One region of the Bradyrhizobium daqingense genome, then DNA from elsewhere that is predicted to be linked to it. Evidence: riboswitches for the same ligand, from Rfam matches in the RefSeq annotation. Region 1 holds a riboswitch; each other region holds the start of a gene.

What was found. A riboswitch is a leader RNA that binds a small molecule or an ion and turns the genes downstream of it on or off. The one in region 1 is predicted to bind cobalamin.
Region 2: linked by a shared signal. The riboswitch ahead of metE (5-methyltetrahydropteroyltriglutamate--homocysteine S-methyltransferase) and the one ahead of LPJ38_RS37545 (hypothetical protein) in region 1 are both predicted to bind cobalamin.
Region 3: linked by a shared signal. The riboswitch ahead of LPJ38_RS07180 (ribonucleoside-diphosphate reductase subunit alpha) and the one ahead of LPJ38_RS37545 (hypothetical protein) in region 1 are both predicted to bind cobalamin.

What each region holds. Positions count from the first base shown of each region.
Region 1 covers NZ_CP088014.1:7,924,099-7,932,065, forward strand. Annotated here, with positions in the region: gene LPJ38_RS37530 (P-loop NTPase fold protein) at 82-1,689, opposite strand; gene LPJ38_RS37535 (hypothetical protein) at 1,610-2,707, opposite strand; gene LPJ38_RS37540 (transposase) at 3,108-3,230, shown strand; cobalamin riboswitch at 3,468-3,669, shown strand; gene LPJ38_RS37545 (hypothetical protein) at 4,046-4,492, shown strand; gene LPJ38_RS37550 (class I SAM-dependent methyltransferase) at 4,894-6,309, opposite strand; partial or broken gene LPJ38_RS37555 (IS110 family transposase) at 6,503-6,793, opposite strand; partial or broken gene LPJ38_RS37560 (hypothetical protein) at 6,854-6,925, opposite strand; partial or broken gene LPJ38_RS37565 (IS21 family transposase) at 6,989-7,167, opposite strand; gene LPJ38_RS37570 (glycoside hydrolase family 12 protein) at 7,249-7,967, opposite strand, start outside.
Region 2 covers NZ_CP088014.1:7,502,891-7,510,857, reverse strand. Annotated here, with positions in the region: gene LPJ38_RS35755 (carbonic anhydrase) at 1,257-2,000, opposite strand; gene LPJ38_RS35750 (thermonuclease family protein) at 2,009-2,725, opposite strand; gene LPJ38_RS35745 (hypothetical protein) at 2,946-3,296, opposite strand; gene LPJ38_RS35740 (nodulate formation efficiency C protein) at 3,851-4,576, opposite strand; cobalamin riboswitch at 5,585-5,786, shown strand; gene metE (5-methyltetrahydropteroyltriglutamate--homocysteine S-methyltransferase) at 5,888-7,967, shown strand, end outside.
Region 3 covers NZ_CP088014.1:1,542,228-1,550,194, reverse strand. Annotated here, with positions in the region: gene LPJ38_RS07195 (outer membrane protein) at 1-206, shown strand, start outside; gene LPJ38_RS07190 (hypothetical protein) at 951-1,208, opposite strand; gene LPJ38_RS07185 (ribonucleotide-diphosphate reductase subunit beta) at 1,496-2,569, opposite strand; gene LPJ38_RS07180 (ribonucleoside-diphosphate reductase subunit alpha) at 2,560-4,503, opposite strand; cobalamin riboswitch at 4,608-4,778, opposite strand; partial or broken gene LPJ38_RS07175 (transposase) at 4,904-5,050, opposite strand; one part of gene LPJ38_RS07170 (IS5 family transposase) at 5,297-5,636, shown strand; one part of gene LPJ38_RS07170 (IS5 family transposase) at 5,636-6,057, shown strand; gene LPJ38_RS07165 (GNAT family N-acetyltransferase) at 6,322-6,963, opposite strand.

The DNA.
Region 1 (7,967 bases):
TCCGGAGGAGGTGGCACCGGATCCTGGGGCGCGGCCGGCGTCCAAGGCGGCACCAACGGGACGCCCGGGCCCGGGCCCCCGCTAGACTGCGACGTTCCCATTCGCCCTCGTCTTGTTGATGGCGTTCTTCACGGGTTTAGAAACGTCGCCCGACGAACCCCACACCTCAAGAAGCGACGCCGCCCAAGGGCGGTCGCTGATCTTCGGCACGATGCTAGGCTGAATCTGCTGGTGAGGGCGCGCCTCGAGGAACGCCGCCAAACGCGGTCCCTGGACCGGATCGGCATCGGCGAGCGCAATGCAGGCCGTAAGTATTTGCGGCGCGCCCCACTCCTGTTCCTTGCGGGCGCGCTCGAGAAGTCGATCCATAATCACTGTGGTTTCGATCCGGGGCACCCGGACCAGGCGGTCCCTCAACCGAGCTGACATTTCCGGATGTTCGAGCATCGCCGCGAGAAGTTCGGCGCCGTCGGAGGACAGGCGATCTTCAGGAGTGATCAGCGGCGCATGCTCGCGGCTGACGTAAAGAGCCCCGCGGAGATCGACGTCATGCAACGGCGGCGAAAGCGCCAGCCATTCGCGCACGAAGTCGCCGGTCCACGGATCCTTCGTCTCCAGGTCGCGACCGGCGGCCGCTGCCTCCTCCCAGTCCTTCAGGAACGCGGGCTTTCCTTCCGCGTCCGTCGTCACATTCTTGACGAGCTCGGCATAGGCTTTGGCGTCGCCGATGCGCTCGAACAGAAGGAGCTTAGCGAGGACCGCCTCATCCACGCCCACACCCTGCGCCTTGGAGATGGTCATGCGGATCGATAGCGCGTTCAGGAAGCGCTTGATCAGGCGGGGATTGCCGACAATTCCGGACGCCGTTGTCATGAGCGAAGACAGCCGCTCGGCAGTGTCGAGTTGCCCGACCAGCGATCCCGGTAAGCCGATGTCAAGCGAGTTGACGAACGCGCGGTCCACCTTCTTGCCCTGCCAAGTGCTCTTCAGTTGACGGATCACGGCGGCGCGAATCTTCTCCTTGTCGGGCTCGGGCAGGTCGCTGTTGTCCACGAATAGCAGCATCATGTATGCGCGGACCTCCTGCGTGCCGAGTTGCGGCACGCGGATCGGAACCTGGATCAGCTTGTCGAAGTAGTTCGTTACCATCAAGTCATTTTCGAAGCCCGCGAAGTGCTTGCGGACTGCGTGCTTGATCATGTCGTTGTCCGCAGCGATGACGAAGGCGGTGTTCTTGAGGAATAGGAAGAGGCGGATGGCTTCGAGCGTCGAGATCGTTGTCTCGGGCAGGCAGCGGTCGAGATCGTCGATCAACACGACAAGCGTGATACCGAGTTCTTCAAGGGTTTGCTCGAGCGTGTCGCGCAGAGCCTGAATTTCCTTCGGAGGAGACGTTTCCTCCTTCGGTTTTAGAAGCTCGCCGCCTTCCTTGACGGCATCGCCGACGGCCTTCTTCGCCGCATCGGCATCGCTCTTCCCGAAGCCCTCGCTCCACATCTTTCTGCCGAGTTCGAAGAACTCGCCGGCGGCCCCGACCGGCGGAACGCCGAAATAGATCGAAGCCGCCGACGTCGTTGCGAGCTTCGCCACCCGCAGCCACTTCACCCGCTTAGCAAGAGCGGCAACCTTTTCGAGCGCTGTCTCGCGGCTTTCGGCCTCGTTCGCAAGCTTGTCCGCAATGACGTCCATTAGGGCGGCGCGCGACGTGGGTCGGGGCCTCGAGCGCCTTGAACGAGTAGTAGTCGCGCCCGTGGAACTGGCGGTCCTTCAGGTGGCGGTTGAGCTCGTTCAGGGTGGACTTGATGCCGGTGAAGGCATCGTCGAGCCGATGGAGAAGGTCGTCCCGGAATGCCGAGGTCATCTCCGTCTCAGCGTTCCGACACTGCTCCGCGTACTGGACCAATTCATGCCCATCCAATCGGTCCTTTTCGGCGACCGCCCACTGCTCGACGGCCGACGGCGTCGCCTCCTCGGCGGTGAACGGCGGCACGAGATAGAAGTCCTGCCCGTGCTTGTTCACGGCGCCCGTCATTTCCCTCATCAGGGTGGAGCGCCGGTTGGTAGAACGGTTTTCACGGTCCGCCGTCAGCCCAGCGATGCGGTCCGACAAGGACTGAGCCGCCATTTCGGCCACCTTCGACCGGTAGTCGCTCATCTCCCTCGATTGCGGGAATCCGTCCAGCAGCTGGCGCGCGCGGGCGCGACGTGCCACCGCCAGGACTTCACGATTGTTCTTCATGTAGTCTTCATACGCGCCCTCGGCCCTGTCTTTCGCGCTGTGTGCCCGGGTCGACGCATCCTGTGTCTCGGTCTTGAGCCGGTTTGCCGTCTTGACCTCCGCGGCTAGGCGCTCCAGATCGGCAACGAGCTTGGGATCGCGATTCCGCTTGGCGTCTTCGATATTTTTGCCGATTTCCGCCAGCTTGCGATCGAAAGCAGCCAATTCCTCGCCGCATCCAAAGCAGGTCAGGCCAGAGTCGCGGATGGCCTGGAATTGCGCGAACATGGCTTCGAACAGCCGTGCCTCATCCTCCGCGCGCCGGACATCTCCCGCCGATCCAGCAAGTTGCTGGAGCAATTGCTGCCGTTCGGCCTGAAGCTGTTGGCGCATCTGCTCCTTCCGACCGTCGACTTGCGCGATTTCGAGCAATCTCTCGTCGAGATTCCCGACGAAGAAGCCTTCGACTTCGTGGTTGGTCTCGTTCACCCTGACCCTAGCCGTAAGCAGGCTGCGCGCAAGCTTCTCCCCGCGGAGTACCATGACCTCTCGAATTCCGCGCTGTTCGACGCCATCGTCGCAATGGCGTTCTGCCTTGCAGATCGCGACGCGCGGTTCAGGGTCAGCGTGAAGTACCTCGCAGGGCTAACACCGGACATGCTCAGCACGACAGGCAGGGCGATCATAGGCGGACAAGCCGGCTTCGATACACTGTGCGAACGGTTGAGACATGTAAACGGCACCCGAGCCGGCCATCACGGCCGCATCAAAGAGCTGGGACATTTGGCTGGGCTTTCGACGTCGGAGTCGCCCCTCGATCCTCAGATCAGGTCGATCTTGCTAGAGAAGATCGAAACGAACATCGCAAATGCCGTCGAGGCGGAGTCTCTTGAAACTCGCTGCCCGTGTGGTCGAGACCACGAGCCGCATTCGCCTTGCGTTCGCCGCGGCATGTCCCGAAGCCGACCTGATCCGCGGCTTGCCCGGCGCGCTGCTGCCGCTCAGTCCTTGACCGGCGGGGCGTCCGCCCCCCGTTCGCCCAACTTATCCCTCAAGCGCGTTGCAAAGTACGGGTCGTCAGGCGGTGAAAAGCCGAAGGCAATCCTGTGCGCCTCGTCAGAGCAGATGTGCGGCCACATCAATCGGACTAGAAAAACGCACTCTCACGAATAGGACGGGCTAAACTGTCACATGTTGTGTCACTCAGCACTCGATTCACGCCCCTTGCTTGACTCGGTTATGAGGGGCCTTCAGTCTGGTTATCGGTAGCGCCGAAAGGCGTATCAAGGGAATACGGTGCGTCCTCACGGACAAGGCCGAAGCTGCCCCCGCAACTGTAAGCGGCGAGCCGACGACAGTTGGGCCATTGGGTTCGTTCGTTCGAACCTGGGAAGGTGGTCGGAGGCGTCAACCCGCGAGCCAGGAAACCTTGCTGCCGGTCGTGGTCATGGACTGACGCAGGGGCGGGGTGCTCCAAGACGTTGCAAAGCCGATCGAGATCTGCCGCATTCGGGGCGAACGGCTGCCGCTCACGGCGAATGTGCGTGACGGCTTTTTGTTTCGCCCGTGGTCATCACCGTTTTCATTTCAAACGTAGTAGCCGTGCCGGCGCGAGTTTCGGCGTCAACTTCAATCCTGCTCAAACAGCGCTGGCTGTCCGGGTCAGCATTGACGCTAGGAATCGTGCTGGCCTCGATCGCCGCAGCGGGATCGGCGTCCGCACAGCCTCCGCAACTGCTCAATCCGTGATTGTCTCCTCGGCCAATCCGTGGGGCAACACCGTCACCGCGGCAGCAGCAGCGGCGCGAGCGCGTACGCCTCTGGTACGTGGCCGCGACCCGGGCGCGCGACCTGCTGATCCTGCCTAGGCACTCCGCCGACCTGTCGGACAAGTGCTGGGCAAAGCTCGTCGATTTGGGCCTGGCTGGTCTCCCGGCGATCAACCCGAACGACGTCGGCACCGCGAAGGAAAGGAACGTCACGCCGCTAGAGAACGGGCAGACCCGCGAGACCTTCGCCGCCGAGGCGACCGCTATCTTCGATGTGCGCAAGACCGTGATCTGGCGTCGCCCGAGCCGGAGCGAACTTGATCAGGTGGACGAGCCAGAAGCGAAGATCGAAAGCGGGGAAATTCCGGAAACCGGCGCTGCGGAGCCTGCTGCCGTTCTCAGAAGTTCGACGCGTGGCACCATCCTTCACAAGCTAATCGAGGAGGTGCTGACCGGAGAAGCCTGCGACGCCAGGGCGGACTTGAAACGCGGGCTGCGGAACTGATCCGGCAGATGGGGCACGAACCGGCGGAGGATCCGAAGATGGGCATCAGCGCCGTCGAACTGACCGCCACGGTGCTGCGGACGCTCGCTCTTCCGGACGTCGTGACGCCGCGACCGCGTCTCGCCCCCGAGCTCCCGTTGTTCGGAAGCCAGACTCACGAAGGCGGCAAGGTCCTGCTCTCCGGACAGGTTGACGCGATCGCGTTCGACGAGGCCGGCGCCATCGACGCGGTCGTCGATTGGAAGAGCGACGTGGCTCCGGATGCGCCGAGCATCGGCCACTACAGACAGCAGATCGCCGACTATCGGAAGCAGACGAACCTAAGCGGGACAGGTCGTCGATGTGACTTGAGCCCCCGCGGCTGCTGCTCAGGATCCAAGCGCCGTCTCTGCCGGCCTGGTCTACCTTGCCGAGCTGCGGTTGCTCACGCTTGGCTGAGATCGAATCTGAAAGTTCTCCGCAGTTTCACGGATTTCGAAATTGATCGGTCCAGGTCGCCCGTCCGGAGTTCGGGCCCACAGGTATGCGGAGCCTTCATCCAGCACGATCGACTCGACCGAGAAGCCTGCACGCTTAACCAATCCGGCGAGATCGTCCGGCGGGATGAGGCCGTAGAAGGAATGGCCCCTAAGCGAGTCCATGAGGAAGCCGTTGCCGTATGGTTGACAATTCGGGAGATTCTGCATCCTTGTAAAATCAGAATTGCGATAGAGCGTCACAAACAAGCAAGTGCCGTTTGGCTTTAGCTTAGCTCTCATCAGTTGAACGATGCCAAGTCTCACGCTTGCCGATGGGATCACAGAAAGAACGTTTATGCAGAAGCCGCGGTCGTATCTCCGGTCATGGGAGGCAAACTGACCCACGGTGAGGGCGTGGACGTGATTTGATTTGCCGACGTAATCGCGGATGGTGGTCGAACGACCGCGGATCATTTGACCCCTTGAAAGCTGCACTTCCGAATCCACCAACGCAAGTTCGCCGGTGGTTTTGGCTATTGCCCGTTCGTAACGCAGTTTGCCGCAGCCAAAGTCGAAGCTGGAATGAATTGGCTCGAGACGCGAGATCAGCTTCTTAAGATAGGCCCAACTCTGTGTTTCCGGCTTGGCTGCGTTTTCGCTCCGGACGATGATATCCTTCCCGATCTTGTACCACATCAGATGGCCGCCTCTGTGAATGCTTGGCGGTTGCCTGCACTTGCCTCGGCATTCCCGGCTATCTGTTGGATCTGGGGATCCGCCCTTCGTTCCAGCAATCCATACCGAAGATGCATAAATAGAAGCGCGGCCATCGAGGCGGTCCAAAAAATGATCAGAAACCAAGCTGCCCTGGCGAAGGCGGATAAGACCGCGAAGCCTGTGAGTATGAAGAGCCACTCCAAGGCAACCCAATATGTGCCAAGCCTCCAATGCGCTTTCGATGTCGTGCTTGTCGACGAGCGGATGTTCGCTTCGGCTGGACGCGTATTTGTAGAACGTCGCTCTCACGAGGGGATGGCGGTCGCGTTTGAGATTTGCCACCTGACGGGCCGACATCTGCGCACCCGACATGACAGCCAGAGGGAGAAGGATGTTAGCGCGGTCGAACCTCGCCCTGATCTTAAATATGTCCGAAATCCGATCATGGAATCGGGTGACCCTGCTGAAGATGAGCACCAGCAAAGCAAGCGCGAAGCCGCCCACGTTCACCTCAGGAGCTTTAATAGCCGTGGCGAATTCCTTGACGCCGGGCAGATGCTCAACTCGCAAGAAAAGACCGTTAATCCAAGGATCGTACCTCACCAGGAACGAGCAGGCTAAGGTCAGCCAGAAATCCGCCAAAGCGTTCTTCTAGAGCATCTCAGAATAGTTCTTCGGCCCGAAGAAGGGCATCAGAACGCGAAGGATCGAATCCATGCCGCCCCCGAGGTTGTTAAGACCGGTCCATAAACGGCTTGATTGAGTCAGAAAAGTAGCCGACGGTCAACGGATAAGGTGATGGCCGAAGGGAGGAAACACCCTCCCTCGGACGCTTCCCGAGTCGAGTAGCGATCCCATATTCAAGGCAAAAAGCGCGCATCTGATTTATGAGGCACGTCCGTTGCGAAATCATCCTATCGCGAACACGATGCAGCGCTTGCAGGTCAATGTGTTCGGGCGACCGTATTTCGACGAAGCGCATTGTTGGTCGCGTCACTGCTTCCGCGATCGCTGCGGCATCGATGATGTCACTTTTGTTGGACTTTACATAAGGCTTGACGAATTGAGCCGGAATAATGCGGACGGTATGCCCCATCGCGGCGATCTTGCGTGCCAACCATTGCGAGCTGGCCTTCCAATTGTAGATCGTCGCTTCGGAGACCCCGTGCTTGCGAGCTAGGTCGGCCGTCTTCGCCCCGGCCTCATGCGCCTTCGACACTGCGATAATCTGCTCTTCCGTGAACCTTGCTCGCTTCATCTGTCCGTCCTTCTTCGGGGCGGACTCTGAATCCTTCTGGAGGAAATGCTCAGTGGCAGGTCACGCCAACGAAAAGAAGCGTTGGTTGCGCAGCCGCGCCAAAATCCATCGCTGCGCGACTTGCACCGCAACTTCGACCTTTGCCTTATCTTTTGGGCGCCGCGGCCGGGCTGCGAGATGGCCGTGCCGTAATGGCTTGCCATCTCGGCATAGGTTCGGTTGAGGCCGGGATCGTGGCGGTCGGGATGTGAGCGGCAAGCCAAGGCCGTCAGTCAGCGTGGCTCATTGGCATAGCGCAGCTCACCTTACCGCCCGCGCGGACTTCACTTCGAAGTCACGGACCAGTTGTTGAAATTGAAGTTCTTTCCCCCCGGGGACGAGGTAATCTCGACGCCGTATTGGACGCTACCGACGTTTATGTCGCCAAAGTACCCCTTCGACTTGATCCACTGCAGGATACTCTTGATGTCCACTGTCCCGCTGTTGGTCTTCGAAGTGCGCAGCAATGAGATGACCTTGTGACCATCGGAGCCTTCGCCTTCAAACACGTTCCAAGTCGCCCCGCCTACATTGACATTGCTGTAGACCGGAATCGCCGCACCGGAAGGGGCATAATGATATGAAATGGGCTTAACGTTGCCGCTCCCGTCCGAGTTTCCGGTGTAGTTTGTCCAGAGCATTATCTCATGTCGGTCTGAGCTGTCCCAGATATCGTAGGCGACATCCCAGGCGCCGCCAGTGGGAACTTCCTGATTGAAGCTCGAGCTCAGAGTGTTGATTGAGCTGAGCGGTTTCCCGATATTGAAAGCCACGTGCGGATAGCTCTTGATGCCAGGAGTATTGGGCTGGTTCGACCACACGCTCCACCGGTTGGCTGCACTCACCGAAATCGTCTGAGGCCCAGGGTGCGGGCCCCATACGTCGTTGTTCCAAGAGTAGCCATCGCGTGAAAAGCTTCCGTATGGAGCGCTCGAACGCCAAATCGGCGTCTGTGCCGACACAGGCCCGGCAGATGATAATGACCGGGCTTCATTCGCGGCCT
Region 2 (7,967 bases), 420 kb from region 1:
GAAGCGGACCTCCAGACAGCTGGTGTTCAGCAAACGCACGGAGCTCAAGACGCTGAATTACGCGATCAAATCTGTTCGAGGTGACTGCAAGAGTACCCGGCTCATGCAAGCAAAGACAAGGCGCTTCGAAGAGGCCCCGGGGAGCTTAGGAGGCTCGTTGCAGCACACGAGCTGTCTACCTTCTGTCCTACAGGACTCAAGAAATTCGGGCAGAATTCTGACCTGTCGACCCCTTTTGCAGCCGCCGGCGCCTCCATCTTCGGCGGTTTTCCAATGCTTCCGATTTTGGCCGAGCTTGCCAAATTCGCGCAGCATGCCCGCACTACGAGCGTTGCAACTGATGAGGGATCCACGTTCTGAAGCTAGTCTTCTGTTTCCTACTGAGCGACGCCGTGGTTGAAGAGCTTGCTTGCCAAGTCGATCGGTTGCCAGATGATTTCTGGCTGGCAGACGGTGCGCAACACTTGAATCATTGTTCTGGTATTCGCCTGGGCTGACAAATCTGGCACAATTTACTGTGTCCGCAGCAACTAACAACCTGATGGGCTTCGCGTACACACTATGCAATCTGCAAGCTGCCAGTTTCGTCTCGTATCGACCTCGTTATGGAGGACGGATAGTAAATTGTGCAAGTGGGCGGGTCGTGCGATTGTGCGCAATATCAGGCAGTGCATGCGAGATCGTGGTGAAAACAACCATGCTTTCAACGGCATCATCATTGCGGGCCGGGTCCCTTGGCGGCGAACGAGACTATCTAACGAATGATGGATGCGGCTGGCCTACTGGCGCGGGTGGCATGTTCGTTTACAGACCGGGCGGCCAGTCCTGCTGGTTGTTCTATGTGATCTGCAGCCCTGGCTGAGCTTGGTGATAAAGCAACACCATTCATGGCGTGCTCGATCGGAGCCAGAAGATCTCAGGATCGTCGCCGGCTCTGGAGTTCACAGCCAGGCAATGCGCTTTATCGCGATCTGCTGCCGGAACCACGCTATTGGGTTTGCAACTCAATATGGAGGCATGAACGCTGTCGGACGCGTTAGGTGCGTTTTTTGATGCTCGCCGCGTGTTGCTAGCATGAGTACGTAGAACATGAGCAGAATCAAGACGCCACGCATACCGAAGCACTTCCCGAGTTGATCATTTATTGTGGAGCGGATGGTATCCGGGGCATTTGTCGCAGACGATGGACCAAACAGCGGAGCGGAAGGGCCGTATCGCACGGCAGATGATTTGCCTCGGGTGTGAATGTGCTAGTGTCAGCTGACAATATCGACCTTACCGTTGTCGATCCGATACAGGGCCCCGACGACTTTCAGCCGGTTCTGCTCGACTGCAGCCTTCAGAATAGGGCCCGTCGATCTGAGTTTGTTGACATTGTCGATCACATTGTTTCGGGTTGCGCGGGCGGATGTATCGCCGGCCTGCCCTAGAGATGCGTTCACGGCGGGAGCAAGTGCGGTCACCAGGGCTGAAATGTGCCCTGGCGGCGGCTTATCTTGATGGAGCGACTTGATCGTAGCGTCTATCGCGCCGCAATGATCGTGGCCTAGTACGAGGATTAGCGGCGTGTTCAGTACTGCGACCGCATATTCCATACTGGCGAGTGTATCATCATTAGCGAAGTTGCCGGCGACGCGGCAGACAAACAAATCACCTAGCCCGCTGTCGAACACAAATTCGGGCGCCACGCGAGAGTCGGCGCAGCTCAGAACCGCCGCATATGGATTTTGGCCTTCGACCAAAGCCGAACGCTCGCGCCTAAGATCGTCGGCTCGTGATGCACCCTGGACATAACGTTCGTTTCCCATCAGCAGCCGCTTCAGGGCAGCATCTGGCGACAGCAGGTTATCTGGCTTGGGCGTGCTTTTTGCTTCCTTCGCATCGGCGATCTTATTGCCGAATCGCAGGAAAACTGTCGACGCAGCAAACAACAACAGCGAACGGCGCGAACGCGCGGTCCTGGTTAAATGGTACATATTTGGAGAATTGGCTGCATGCATGTGTCGCCTCAACGCACGGCCTTACGCCACCCGGTGGCTTCGGCTTCCGCTTCGCTACAAAACCAGCGTTCGCTACGCTTCTTCGTCATGTCGATTAGTTCGTAGCTGGCTTGCCCTGGCAGGTGATAGATCCGCTCGCCGCTGCGCTCGACAGTGCCTTTTATCAGGCACTCGGGGGACGGCGGTTCCGACAGCAGGACGGATCCGAGCAGTACTTCCTGCGCGTCGATCGGAACCGACCACGCGCCGACGATAATCGTGCCCTTATTGCGGCGAGGCCAGTCCCAGGGAGCGATGAACGCTCCCGACCACAGTCCCGTATGGGCTGTGCTTGCCGCCAACTCATAGACAGCGTGAGATGGAGCAGTCGATAGTGCCCAGCCCGAGCGTACCATCCAGACGTTCACATTCTCGCCTTCGATGAAGCAGTTACCGAGGGCTCGTCTGTACTCATCGACTCTCTGGGTATGACAATCCCAGGTTCGCCCATTTGAATGCTTGATAAGCTCGTCGCGAGCAGCTACGCCGCAGGCCCATTTCCGGCCCTCGACGTCGAGACAAATCTGGTCCGTCTCAGGAGCTTCGATGCCTGAGAGCCGAACGTTGGTTTTGTCGATCTCGATCGTATTGCCGTCGAGGATGCGCGGAGCACCGCTGAACGTCGCGGCGCAGACCGGAGATGTGACGAGAGCGAGCAATGCGAACATAATTCCGCGGTTCTTCATCCCGACAACAACCTTTCGCTCCTGATCCACGTTTCACGCACGACACGGTGCCGATACATTCGACTGCTTGACAGCGTTACGTCCGTTATTCCGCCGGCATTTCCGACGCGCTTTATGAGGGCTTCGCCGGAACGCGAACCTACGGCCTGACGCTGCGTAAGGATCAAGTGATTTCTTTGGGGCGTGCGGCGCTATTCTTCGAGCATCAGCGGCTCTCTCACTAGGACCGCGCTTTACTCTCTCCACCTGAGGGGAGATCCTCGCGGGCGGCGCCGAACTGGCGATGCTGAACAAACCCGAACCCCGGAACGTTGTCTTTGCAAAAAAAAGTGGCCGACGATGAAGCGCTGGCTCGCGCTGGAGTCAGGCGTGGAGCATCAACCTTGGTCTGGTTGGCGACGGTTTCCATCGGCAAAATGGCCGCTGCCAACGGTTCTGCAATGAAATTTCGCACTTCACACGAAAAGATGTGAAAAAGATCGGTCTGGCTTTCTCTGGCCGATTTAGAAGAAGACGCAATGGAGTTCAGGGTAGACGCCCGCGCATAACTTAACCTTCTTACGCCCGGCAAGATTGATCGTTGATGTCGACCTGGGCAGGTGGAGCAGAGTTAAACAGGCGTTTTCCATGCTTCGAAATCTGGATCGATGACATGCAGACGAATGGGTGCCAGCTAAGCTAGGGTCGAGCCAGTCTGGTCCTCGACGTTTTCTTGCGTACGGCCCCTGAGCTTCCCGGCCTGCGCGCTCGGAAATGCGCAAGCGCTCAGCGGTATGCCGGGTCGCTACCGGTGAACGTCTCCCGGTAACTTCCTCGCCGGTTTCGTCTCACACCCAGTTCCTGGTGCCTTCGACGTTGCTATACTCACGCACAGTGGTGTCCTCACACCGGCTGGAGTGAAGGCGGGAAAACCACATCTCGCAAGCTCGTGCGCGCCGCTGACACTAGGCGGAACAAACGCAATCGCGCGGCCGACCTTCTTGCGACGGGCCGGACTGCTGCGAGAAAGGCACCCGGACCGTTGCGGAAGCTAAAACAAAGCAAGTGCCGAGCGCGTATGTCTTGCAGTCGGTCCGAGGCACTGGGCCATGGAGGAACTGCGGCGCGATGTTGCTCTGCGGCAGTTTACTCGGGCCTTCGCTCTCCTAAGTCTTCCTCTTCATTTGGCTCGGTGCGTTGGAACCAGGAGCCAGGGGCAAATTTCGCGATGCGCTTGGCAAAGGAGGATTGTGGCTCCCAATCCTGTCCTTCTCTCTTTTCGAAAGTGATGACCCCGTTGTGTGCAAAATAACGTGGTCCTTGGATACTACAATTCACCAAGAGCAGAACGCGCCACACGTCACCCGTCTCGGCCGGTTTGCCATTCCGCTTCGGTAAGTAGTCCACTCCAACTGGTTCAATGATAGTACAGCGGCCCTGCCGCAGAAGATCGCCGAGCCGGCCTTGCGGGGTGGCCACGAAGTTGAAGTTGGCCGGATCATGCAGAAAGCGAAGATTTGCGTCCCTTTCGCCATCTGCGACTTCACTGGCGATCAGGGAGAGCGCCAGGGCGCGCCAGCCCAATTCCATCGGCTTCGCATAAGTCGACGCAAGTTCAAACGTGCCGTCGAGGGCGATCTTCCAGGTGATAACGTACTGTTCGTCCGATTTGTTGTCCCGGTGTCTGGTCCACGAAACGAAAATAAAGTCGTTTTGGCCAAGTTCAATAACGCCCCACATTTGAGGCACGAACTGTGCCACCTTCGAGACATTGGAGATAATTTGTTCTATCGTCTCACCATCTTGCGCTCGCCAAGTTGACTTCAATCGTTCGACAAGGGGGCTGTCGCTGGCCCGAATATTATTGCTCATGGCAGCCGGCCAGGCGAGGCAGATTAAAAATCCGACCAAGCAAAGCCATAGCGCGGGTCTTCCAGACATTCTCTTCATAACCCTCGGCCTATCGCGTTTCATCCAAACATCTTGTAAAGCAGGCAACCTCGAACCTGCTATGAGCCATCGCAAGAAGTTTACGGGATGCGACGTGGCACCCGCTGGCTGTCCCGCGCGATCAGGCGCTCCCTGTATGTCATGCGCAGCTAACTTCCCCGACAGCGACTGCGTCAGTTGGCTGAGCTGGACCTGCCCAGCAGGAGGAGACTGGGCATGCCGAGGGTCTGCATTCTTCGTGCCAGGCAATAGGCGGAAATTTTCACAGAGTTTGTGTCGCTCTTGTCGACTTTCTGACCTTTGCACGTTTTCGGTGTTCCTATTCAGTGTATCCGCCGCAGCTTGTGCATCCTTGTCCCGCACCGGATATTTAGCAGAAGAGTTGAACGCCTCGATGCCGGATGCCTGATGGACGGAAGTGCGTTTGCCGCTATTGAGCTGTGTGGTTCGCTATCGTGCCGCCGGCGTTCGAGCTGCATGATTGCCAGCGGCACCAAGCCGGCTTGATCCCGGCTTTGAAGTCTGGGTGGCACGCAAATCAACCCCTCGCCTCGTATGTTGCTAAATTCCGCCACGTGCCTTGGCCTATTCGCTGCAGATCCTTTAGTTGAGAGAATAGCTGGCTAGCCGAGGTGCTGGGCGAAACTCTGGAAATCGCAAGGCCGCATCGAAAGCATTCTGATAGAAACGTCGGTACTCCCGCCGGAAGGCTGCTTCTGTCCCTTTCATCGATCTAGCGTGCGGCTCCGCCTCAAGGCAGCTCCGGATGCTATTCCGGTATCTGAGAAGGATATGTCTGATTATGACATCTCTGATTAGAGAATGTTTCTGGATGGTGGTAAGTCACAGAGATGCACGGTCATTCGGCTAGCAGATGTCGCAGATTAGCTTGCACATAATCTGAGAGGTTGACGGAAGAGTTCTCGTGCCGATAATCCAAGTCGTCGAGGTTCTCCGGTTCCCATTGATCCGGAGCTAAGAGGGAAGCCGGTGCAAATGCCGGCGCTGCCCCCGCAACTGTAAGTGGCGAGCCGCTGTCCAACGATGTCACTGAAGCCTGCACGGCTTCGGGAAGGCCGGACAGCAGCGATGACCAGCAAGCCAGGAGACCGGCCCCGACAATATATTGGTCCACGGGCGGGGTGTCTCGGTGGTACGCCAAGCAGCCGTCGCACGCGCGACTTCTCCTGCCTGCGTCCGCCATGGCCTTTGTCCCCAACAGGGGTTAACGCGATGTCTCCTCTCTCTCTTCCAGTTGCTACGCTCGGAACGCCACGCATCGGCCCAAGGCGTGAGCTCAAGCTCGCTCTAGAAAGCTACTGGTCTGGAAAGATTAGTGAACAGCAGTTGTACGAAGACGCATCCGGCCTACGCGCAGCGAACTGGGCTCGTCAAAAATCGCTCGGCGTCACGATCATTCCGTCAAACGACTTCTCGCTGTATGATCAGGTGCTTGATACAAGTGTCATGGTTGGCGCCATCCCGGAGATCTACGCCTCGAGCGGAGAATCCGTTTCGCTCCAGACGTACTTCGCCATGGCCCGCGGATCGCAATGCGGCGATCAGGATGCGAGTTGCGACCAGAGTACGCGGGGATCTGGCGTGCCCGCGCAGGAAATGACCAAGTGGTTCGATACCAACTACCACTACATGGTTCCCGAGTTTTACCGGGGACAGGCGTTCAGACTGTGCTCTCGCAAACCCGTCGAAGAGTATGAGGAAGCCAGGGCTCTTGGCTTTCAGACCCGCCCTGTCCTGATCGGGCCGGTCACATTTTTAAAGCTCGGCAAGAGTACCGATAGCGCGTTCCAGCCCCTCTCTCTCCTCGATGATCTGATACCTGTCTATATCGACCTTCTGCATGAATTAGCCAAACGAGGGGCAAGTTGGGTTCAGTTTGATGAGCCCTGCCTGGTCCTTGATCTGGATGAGGCGGCGCGACAATCGTTGCTGCACGCCTATAACCGGTTCGCAAAGGAGGGACCCGCTATCAAGATCATGCTTGCGAGCTATTTCGGCGCCCTAGGCGACAATCTGGATACTGCCTTGAGCCTGCCAATTTCCGGTCTGCACGTCGATTTGGTTCGAGCGCCAGAACTATTGGATCAGATCATTGCTGACGGCCGAAGTGATCTCGTCATGTCGCTCGGTGTCATCGACGGCCGCAATGTGTGGCGGTCGAACTTGCCGTCGCTCCGTCAGCGGCTGAAGCCCTCGATTGCGAAGCTTGGCAGGCACCGTGTACAGCTCGCTCCGTCCTGCTCGCTGCTTCACGTGCCGGTCGATGTTGAACTCGAGACCGGGCTCGCGTCCGACGTCAAGAGCTGGCTTGCTTTCTCGGTTCAGAAGATGCGTGAGCTTGCGATCCTGGCGCGGGTACTCGCAGGCGACCAGAATGTTGGGCTAGCTCTTGCCGAGTCGGAATGCGCCGCGACTGCCCGCCGGACCTCGCCGAAGATCCATAATGCCAACGTCGCTGTCCGAATGAGGGCGATCGATCAGACGATGCGCCAGCGCGCCACCCCGTTTGCCCGTCGTTCCGAGATCCAAAGGGAACGCTTTGGACTGCCGGCTTTTCCTACCACGACGATAGGATCGTTTCCGCAGACCGCAGCGGTGCGAAATGCTCGCGCGGCGCATGCGCGAGGTGCGATGAGCGAGGAGCAATACGACAGGTTCCTCAAAGAGGAGATAGCCCGCGCCGTACGTTGGCAGGAGGACATCGGTCTTGACGTCCTCGTGCATGGCGAATTCGAGCGTAATGACATGGTGCAGTACTTCAGCGAGCAACTCGCCGGCTTCGCATTTACAAGGAACGGATGGGTTCAGTCCTATGGTTCGCGCTGCGTTAGGCCCCCGATCCTGTTTGGCGATGTAGTGCGGCCGAAGCCGATCACCGTGGAATGGTGGCGCTACGCGCAATCACTAACTGGTAAGCCGATGAAGGCGATGTTGACCGGACCGGTGACGATCCTGAACTGGTCGTTTGTTCGCGATGATATTCCTAGAAGCGAGGTCTGCCGTCAGCTTGCGCTCGCGATGCGCGATGAAGTCCGCGATCTCGAGAATGCCGGTGCAGCCATAATACAGATCGACGAAGCTGCACTCCGCGAAGGATTGCCATTGCGCCGGTCGGACTGGAAGGCATATCTCGATTGGGCCGGAGATTGCTTCCGCCTCTGCTCATCGGGCGTTACCGATCAAACGCAAATCCATACACATATGTGCTACTCAGAGTTTAACGACATCATCGGTGCGATCGCTGCAATGGATGCGGATGTCATTTCAATCGAGACGTCGCGATCGAAAATGG
Region 3 (7,967 bases), 1.6 Mb from region 1:
TTGGCTTTGCTCCGAACTGGTCCATCGGCGTTGAATACGACCACCTGTTCATGGGTCGTCGGGATGTGGATTTCTTTTTTTCACCCGGACTCGTGGGTGTTCCGGTGGGCACTTTTGCAGGGACTGCCCGTATCGGTCAGGACGTCGATATCGGCTTGGTCCGTGTGAACTACCGGTGGGGTGGCGTGATCGCCACGACCTATTGATCGATCTTCGCCAAAATGGCGCGGGTTCGCACCAATATCCTGAGCCGCATCGCGGCATAGAAACCTTGGCAACAGGGACTCGCATCAATAGCGCTATCGGCTTCTTGTCGGTACATCGGCTCGAGCTGGTTAGGCGTGGTTCAAAGGAATCTGGCTGATCTGGTTATGACGCAGCGCCACGGCGAGATCGCGGCGAACTCAAGCGTGCTGCCGTGGTCGAACGCCAGCCGCTTAGTGGCTGGCTGCGCCGATTTCCCGGCCCCGTGCCTCCACCTGCATCACCGTCGGCTTTCCGGCCGTCGGAGAATGATGAGGCAAAAAATAGTTTTGTCGACCGTCGTAGTTAACCCGGCCCTCGCTTAGGGAGACACAGGTCATCGATTACAATCGTTCCGGTCGGCCGCAGCACGCTCATCGCACAGGCAGCGCACTGAAATGCGAGCCGAGGTGCGAGCCGGGCGCACCTTCGTGCTACGACTTGGTCGACCAGGTCGAGGCCGCACTGGCCACCTCGGACGAAAGGCCGACGAGCGGTCGAAGCGGCGCTCGTGCGAGGGTGGGACATAACGTCGACGACGTGATGGCTTGCGTCATCGTCGCTGCCGATCTCTGCGCCCGATCAGCCTGCCGAACCCCCGCTGGCGCGGATCAATTGGGAGCGCCTCGGAGAGCGGATGCAAAATCTCGAGAGGTGGATCGGCAGCGCTGAAGCGGAACTCTTGTGTTAGGACAGAAACGCGGCTGTCATCCGAGCCGCATTGCCAGCGTCTGCTCGTAGTAGATCACCTCCGCGAAGCCACGGCCGAGGAAGACCGCCAGTGGGTCGGCGACGAAATCAAACGCGAAGGGGGATGAAGAACAAATCGGTTTGCCTGATCCGACCGGGCTGCAATGAAGATGACCCCCTTTGACAGGGTTGCCCCTCTTTACAACTTCCGATTGCGTGATAGTAATCCCCTCTAGCCCTAAGAGGGGGGCGGCCGTGGCGATCATCGAGAACATTCGTCTGCTCAAGGGCGTAGCCGTGTTGCGCTGATTGACTTCATGAAGGTGGTTGACGAGACCCACCTCACCGACCTGCGGAAATACTGTAAACCCTAGCCGCCATCAGCAATGGAGCGCATGTACCGGCTTAACCCAACAAACCATCTGTGTGTCCGGCTTTGTCGCGCTGCAATCAAGACGCCACGATGAGGAGGTCCGGTTCTATGCCTTTGTCATGCTGGCGGGTGACGGCGACGACTATCGGCGCCTGCCGCTGTCAATGCCGCTAGCATGAATAAAATGGGCTAGATACGGCCGAAAGTCGCCCACACCCCGTCTTCTCCGTCCCAGCTGCCGCGGCTCGCCGCCTTGGAGTACTCCGTGGCGCGCTGCTCGAAGAAATTGGCGTGCTCGACGCCATTGAGAATCTCGACGAGCCACGGCAGCGGATGCGCCTTGAGCTGGGTGAACCCGCCCTCCTTCGCCTCGAAGAAGCCGAAGACCGGGGCAATCCGGAGTTGGGCCAGTCGCCAGTCGGCGACGTAGCGGACGTAGGCGTGGATATGCTCAGGCAGCATCCCCTCGATCTTGCCAAGGCCGAAGGCGAGCTCGACGAAGTTCTCCTCCAGCTTCACCATGGTCTTGGCTACGTCGACAATGTCGTCGCGGACGGGGCGCGTCACCGCGCCGGTTTCGCGGTGCCATTCGTGAAATAGCTTGATGATGCCCTCGCAGTGGAGACTCTCGTCGCGCACTGACCAGCTTACGATCTGTCCCATGCCGTTCATTTTGTTGTGGCGTGGGAAGTTGAGCAGCATGGCGAAGCTGGCGAACAAGGCCATGCCTTCGGTGAAGGCGCCGAACATCGCCAGGGTACGGGCGACATCCGCCACGCTGTCGACGCCGAACTCGTGCATGTAGTCCGCCTTGGCGCGCATCTGCGCATAGCCGCGGAATGCCTCGAACTCGGTCTTAGGCATACCGAGCGTCTTGAGTAGCAGGGCATAGGCGTCGATATGAACCGTCTCCATGTTAGTGAAAGCGGCCATCATCATCTGGACGGTGAGTGGCTGGAAGATCGGAATGTACCGCTTGAAATAGTTGTCGCCGACCTCGATGTCCGACTGAGTGAAGAAACGGAAGATCTGGGTGAGCAGCGCGCGCTCGCTGTCGGTGACGCGGCCCGAAGCCCAGTCGTTGAGGTCGGCGCCGAGCGGCACCTCCTCGCCCATCCAGTGGGTCTGCTGCTGGCGCTTCCAGAACTCGTAAGCCCAGGCATAGCGATCGACGTCGTAGCTGCCGGTCGAGTCAAGGAGGCCGACGCGTCCCTTGCCGATCAACGTGCGCGGATCGGCGCGCGATAGATCGATCACTGACATGCGAGGCACTCCTCATAGTCGGTGCGCTGCCGCGCCGGCTGCTGCGTCGGCGTTGCATCCCCGGCAATCTTGCCGGCGAACGCCGCGCGCGAGATCGACTTTGATCGACAGTAGTAGAGGCTCTTCACCCCACGCTTCCACGCCGTCCAGTGCAGCATGTGGAGGTCCCACTTATCGACGTCGGCCGGCAGATAGAGGTTGATCGACTGGCTCTGGCAAATCAACGCGGCGCGGTCGGCGGCAAGCTCGACGATCCAGCGCTGGTCGATCTCGAAGGCGGTGCGAAAGATCGCTTTCTCGTGCTCCGACAGGACGTCGAGATGGGCGACCGATCCGTCGTGCGCGATGATCGACTCCCAGGTCGCCGAGGTGTCGGCGCCTTTCGCGGCCAGCACCTTAGCGAGGTGCGGATTGCGCACCGAGATGGCGCCGGATAGCGTCTTGTGGGTGTAGATGTTGGCCGGGATCGGCTCAGTGCAGGCGCTGGTGCCCCCGCAGATGATGCTGATCGAGGCGGTCGGCGCGATTGCGATCTTGTGGCTGAAGCGCGCCATCACGCCGCGTTCCAGGGCATCCGGGCACGGGCCACGCTCGCGAGCGAGCGCCACGGATGCGGCGTCGGCTTCGCGACGGAGTTTTCGGAACATGTTCAGATTGAATGACTTGGCCAAGGTACCCTCCATTGGAATGCCCTTGGCCTGGAGAAACGAGTGGAAGCCCATGACGCCGAGGCCAACGGAGCGCTCGCGCAGGGCGGCGTAGCGGGCACGCTTCATTCCGTCCGGCGCCACCGTGATGAAGTGCGTGAGCACGTTGTCTAGGAAGCGCATGACGTCCTCTATGAAGCCGGGCTCCTCATTCCACTGGTCCCAGGTCTCGAGGTTGAGCGACGACAGGCAGCAAACCGCGGTGCGCTCCTCGCCGCGATGATCGATGCCGGTCGACAGGGTAATCTCGCTGCACAGGTTGGAGGTCGAGACCTCGAGGCCGAGCTCGCGCTGGTGCTTGGGGAGCGCACGGTTCACGGTGTCGATGAACAAGAGATAAGGCTCGCCGGTCTGCAGCCGGTTCTCAAGGATGCGTTGCCACAGCTGGCGGGCGTCGATCTCGCGGACGACCTCGTTAGTCTTCGGGCTGCGCAGAGCGAATGCGGTGCCGGCGCCCACGGCACACATGAACTCGTCGGTGACGTTGATGCCGTGATGTAGGTTGAGGCTCTTGCGGTTGAAGTCACCAGACGCCTTGCGGATCTCGAGGAACTCCTCGATCTCGGGATGGTGGATATCGAGATAGACCGCCGCCGAGCCGCGCCGCAACGAGCCCTGGCTGATCGCCAGCGTGAGGCCGTCCGTGACGTGGATGAACGGGATGATGCCCGAGGTGACGCCGCCCCTCGCCTTCTCGCCGATTGAGCGAACATTACCCCAGTAGGTGCCGATGCCGCCGCCATTGGAAGCAAGCCAGACGTTCTCGTTCCAGGTGCCGACGATGCCTTCGAGCGAGTCCGACACTGAGTTAAGGAAGCACGAGATCGGAAGGCCGCGCGTCGTGCCGCCGTTGGAGAGCACCGGTGTGGCCGGCATGAACCACAGCCGAGACATCGCATCATATAGACGTTGGGCATGCGCAACATTGTCCGCGAAGGCGCAAGACACTCGGGCGAACATGTCCTGGAGGCCTTCGCCGGCGAGCAGATAGCGGTCGGTCAGCGTCAGCCTACCAAACGAGGTCAGCAGGTCGTCGCGCGACCGATCGAGCGAAAGGTCAGACGGAGTTGGCGATCGCGCGGGGGGCCTCGGCAGGGGAGCCGGCAATGCTGGGGGCTGCACAAGACACAGTTCAGGTGTGGTAGGCTTTGCCTGCGCTGAGGGCTGCCGCACACTCGGCAGCTCAATGAGATGACCATACTGATCGAAATCGTAAGACGCCGACATCGGCAACCCCGTGATATTTGGGGGCTGGGACCGTGCGGACGACTTGCGAGGGGACCGGGCAAATGTCCCCGGCTGCAAGCGACCCACCGGGCACCCCGCCCGAGGACATGGGTTCTGTCGCGGTAGGTTTCCTGGCTCGCGGGTCGCTGCGGCTGTCGGCCTTCCCAGCGCTGTCGCGCTAATGCCTCGGAATAGCCGCTGCCGACACAATGGGTTCCCCCCTAACACCGTGCCACCATATATGCGAATTTAAAACCACTACGACACCACATATAGAAGCCTTTGCCCAGACTCGTCAAGACGGCACAGTCAAGTTAACCAGTTGGAGCAGCCCCGAGGTCGAGGTTCGAAATTCGCCGAGCGCCTGTCCTGAGAGCCTCACTCAAAAAACATAGATGTCTCAAGGCCTGGCCAATCGGCGAGTTAGGAGCCTCAGATGGGCGACGAGCGGCCAGGCGAGCTCGGTAGCGGCGGAACCTTCGAAGTCTTTGCAGAGATGCCCACATCTGCCGAGCCACGCAAAGGTGCGCTCGACGACCCAGCGCCTGCGATCGGCCAAGATGTGCTCAAACCTTTGGAAGTGGCGTCGCAAATTCTCCAACAGGGGAACAGCAACCCTGGACATCCTGAATGTTGGCATCGATCGGTTCGCGGTCCGCGAATTGAGTTGGGCCGGATCGGGTTTCGGTAGCCATACGCGTCTCGCCATTCATCGCTTTCTGTGGCCTTAGGGTCTGTACCTAAATAGCGCCACGTGATTCTCTTGCCTACGTGTTGATTCGGGGGCGAGAGAATGCGCGCTGGTTTGTTTTGGCTGAACGACAGGCAATGGGCGCGTATCGAACCGCATCTGCCGAGGGGACTGACGGGGCCGGATCGGGACGACGACCGACGCATCGTCAGCGGCATCATTCACATGCTGCAATCGGGTGCACGATGGCGTGATTGTCCACGTGAATACGGCCCTTACACGACGATCTACAATCGCTTCAATCGCTGGGCCAAGCGAGGACGATGGTGCGCAATCTTCGAAGCGCTGGCCAAGCCTGGCGAAGACGGCGTCGTACTGTCGCTCGACTCGACCTCGATTAAAGCTCACCGGTGTGCCTCCGGCGGAAAAGGGGGGAGCACAATCAAGCAATCGGCCGCTCGCGCGGAGGCCGCACGACAAAAATCCATGCGCTGAGCGATCCGCTCTGCCGGCCGGTCGTCCTGCATCTGACTCCAGGCCAGGATGCCGATATCGCTGCGGCTCCCGATGTCCTGGCGCTCGCGCCACCCATGAGCGTGCTCCTCGCCGACAAAGGGTATGATGGCGACAAGCTTCGCGGCGAAATCATTCGTCGTGGCGCCAAGCCCGTAATCCCCAATAAATCTAACCGTGTCGTCATCCATCGCTTCAACAAACGCGCCTACAAAGGACGAAATGTCATCGAACGCTGCTTTTGCAGGCTCAAGGACTTCCGGCGCATCGCCACGCGATATGACAAGCTCGCCCGTAATTTTTTGGCCGCTGTTCATCTCGCCGCTCTCGTCGCATATTGGCTCAATTGAGTCTGGACCCTAGATCAAAAATTGTCTGGAGCCCGACCGCAAATCGATGCAGCCGCCCGTGGCAATATCCCAGCTTAGTGGATTTGACCCCGCCAGCTCTCACATCAGACGTGCCAACTTTGCCGAAGAGACGATTGGTATGCTTTTCGCAGGCCCGGCGAGCCGCCTCACGTGCTCAGTTGTCTGGCCGCGAACATAAGCCGTCCTGACCGAACGCGGTCATGTCAGGTTATTGGCAATCAATCCTAACGGGATGAGGCGGAGCTATGCTTGAGTCTGGGTGACGAGCCGATCCGGCGGCGCGGCCTTGCTGGGTCGGAATGAAGCCGTTCGCAACATTGGCGTGAGCGGCGGCGAAGAACCGTGTTGTATCTCACCAACGACCTTGAAGCCGTGACGTTGGTAAAAGGGAATGTTTTCAGGGTTCGAACTTTCGAGGTAGGCAACAATGCCGTCCTCATCGCATCGTTGAAGGGCGTAGTTCATCAGCAACGTGCCAAGCCCTTTTCCGACCCAGTTCGGATCGACGGCAATGAGTGGCAGATACCAATGTGGCTCGTGGGGACGATGTTCGGCCATTCTCCGCCGCAAGTGTGCCATATCCTCGGTAATCTCCGGGCGCAGGGATAGCGCCATGATTGCATCCAATGCCTCCTCATCTTGCTGCACGTTGGGAGGCAGCCACAGGGCCGCGCCACGAATCTCTCCCGCGACGTAGGCTGTGCCATGTGCAAATGCTCGGCCCCCACAGGCGTCAATGAACTGAGGCATGCTTCTAAGGTATTGCCTTGGGTCAGGCCAGCTCCAACGCATCAACGGATCCGCGGCAAAGCCGAGCACAATTGTCCAGACAGTGCTTGCACGAATGTTTGCGTTCGCAGATCTGATATCTGATTCTTCTGTCATGAAGTCGTTTCGGGGCTCTGTTTTGGCATTGGCCTTCCAAGGAGGAGCATGGCATCGACACATCTGACGGTGAGCGGAATGGATGCACCGACGGGGACTCGCCGGGTGCATTTGGTTTCCCTTCCGAGATCTCCGCCTGTCTCAGACGGCTGACTTTGACGGCCACTTCGGACGAAGGCTCCTTGGTAGGCAATGCTTGGATCTACATATTCCTGGCGGGCTTCTGCGCTTCCACGCCCTATCTGGAACCCGCCCCGCCCTTCCCAAGGAAGCTCCGACGTTCTCAAGGTCGACACGGTTCGGCAGCCTGCAACCGTCCGCGAAGGGAATGACATGAGGACGCCTTTGATATTGCAAGTGCGAAGAAGTCAGGGCATGGCGAACATCGGGCGATGGCTGCCTGAACCGGGCTCCGGCACGAGCAAACAGCCAGCCAAGTGTCGCGCGTCGAGGTCCAGACTAGGCAAGGAATCATCACCTCGTCTCGTATTGAGCGGTTCTCGTAAGTTTCTTGGTCAAAACACATGCTAAGTGCGAAACCTCCATTGCCAACGTCGTGTCCGCGGTCACCGGCAGAGAGAGCTTTCGTCTGCGAGACTCATATGCGTAGTACAGCGGCTTTCCAATTATCGCATGTTGTCCGCGCTCCTTGATGTTCTTGTCTCGGCGCATCATCGCCGCGATTCGCGATTGTCGGATCAAGGCAACGGGACTGGATACCACGACGCTGCCGCCGTCGACCTACTGAACAACGCAACTTGGGATCGCGCGAGAGCTTTCGTGCATTGATTGATCGTCAGGCGTGTCGATCGCTCGCACAACGGCGTTAGCTCTATCGAGCGAAAACGTTGCTGTCGTGCCCTCGTCGTACTTGACGCCCAGGTCAGTTGTATCCGCCGCGATCCTTGCCATAGTGGGAAAGACAGCAGGCTGACGTAGTTGCGTGAGTAACTCTCGTAAAAGAGGTTTTTGGCCACAAGCGTTGATGGCTTCGTAGGACTTGT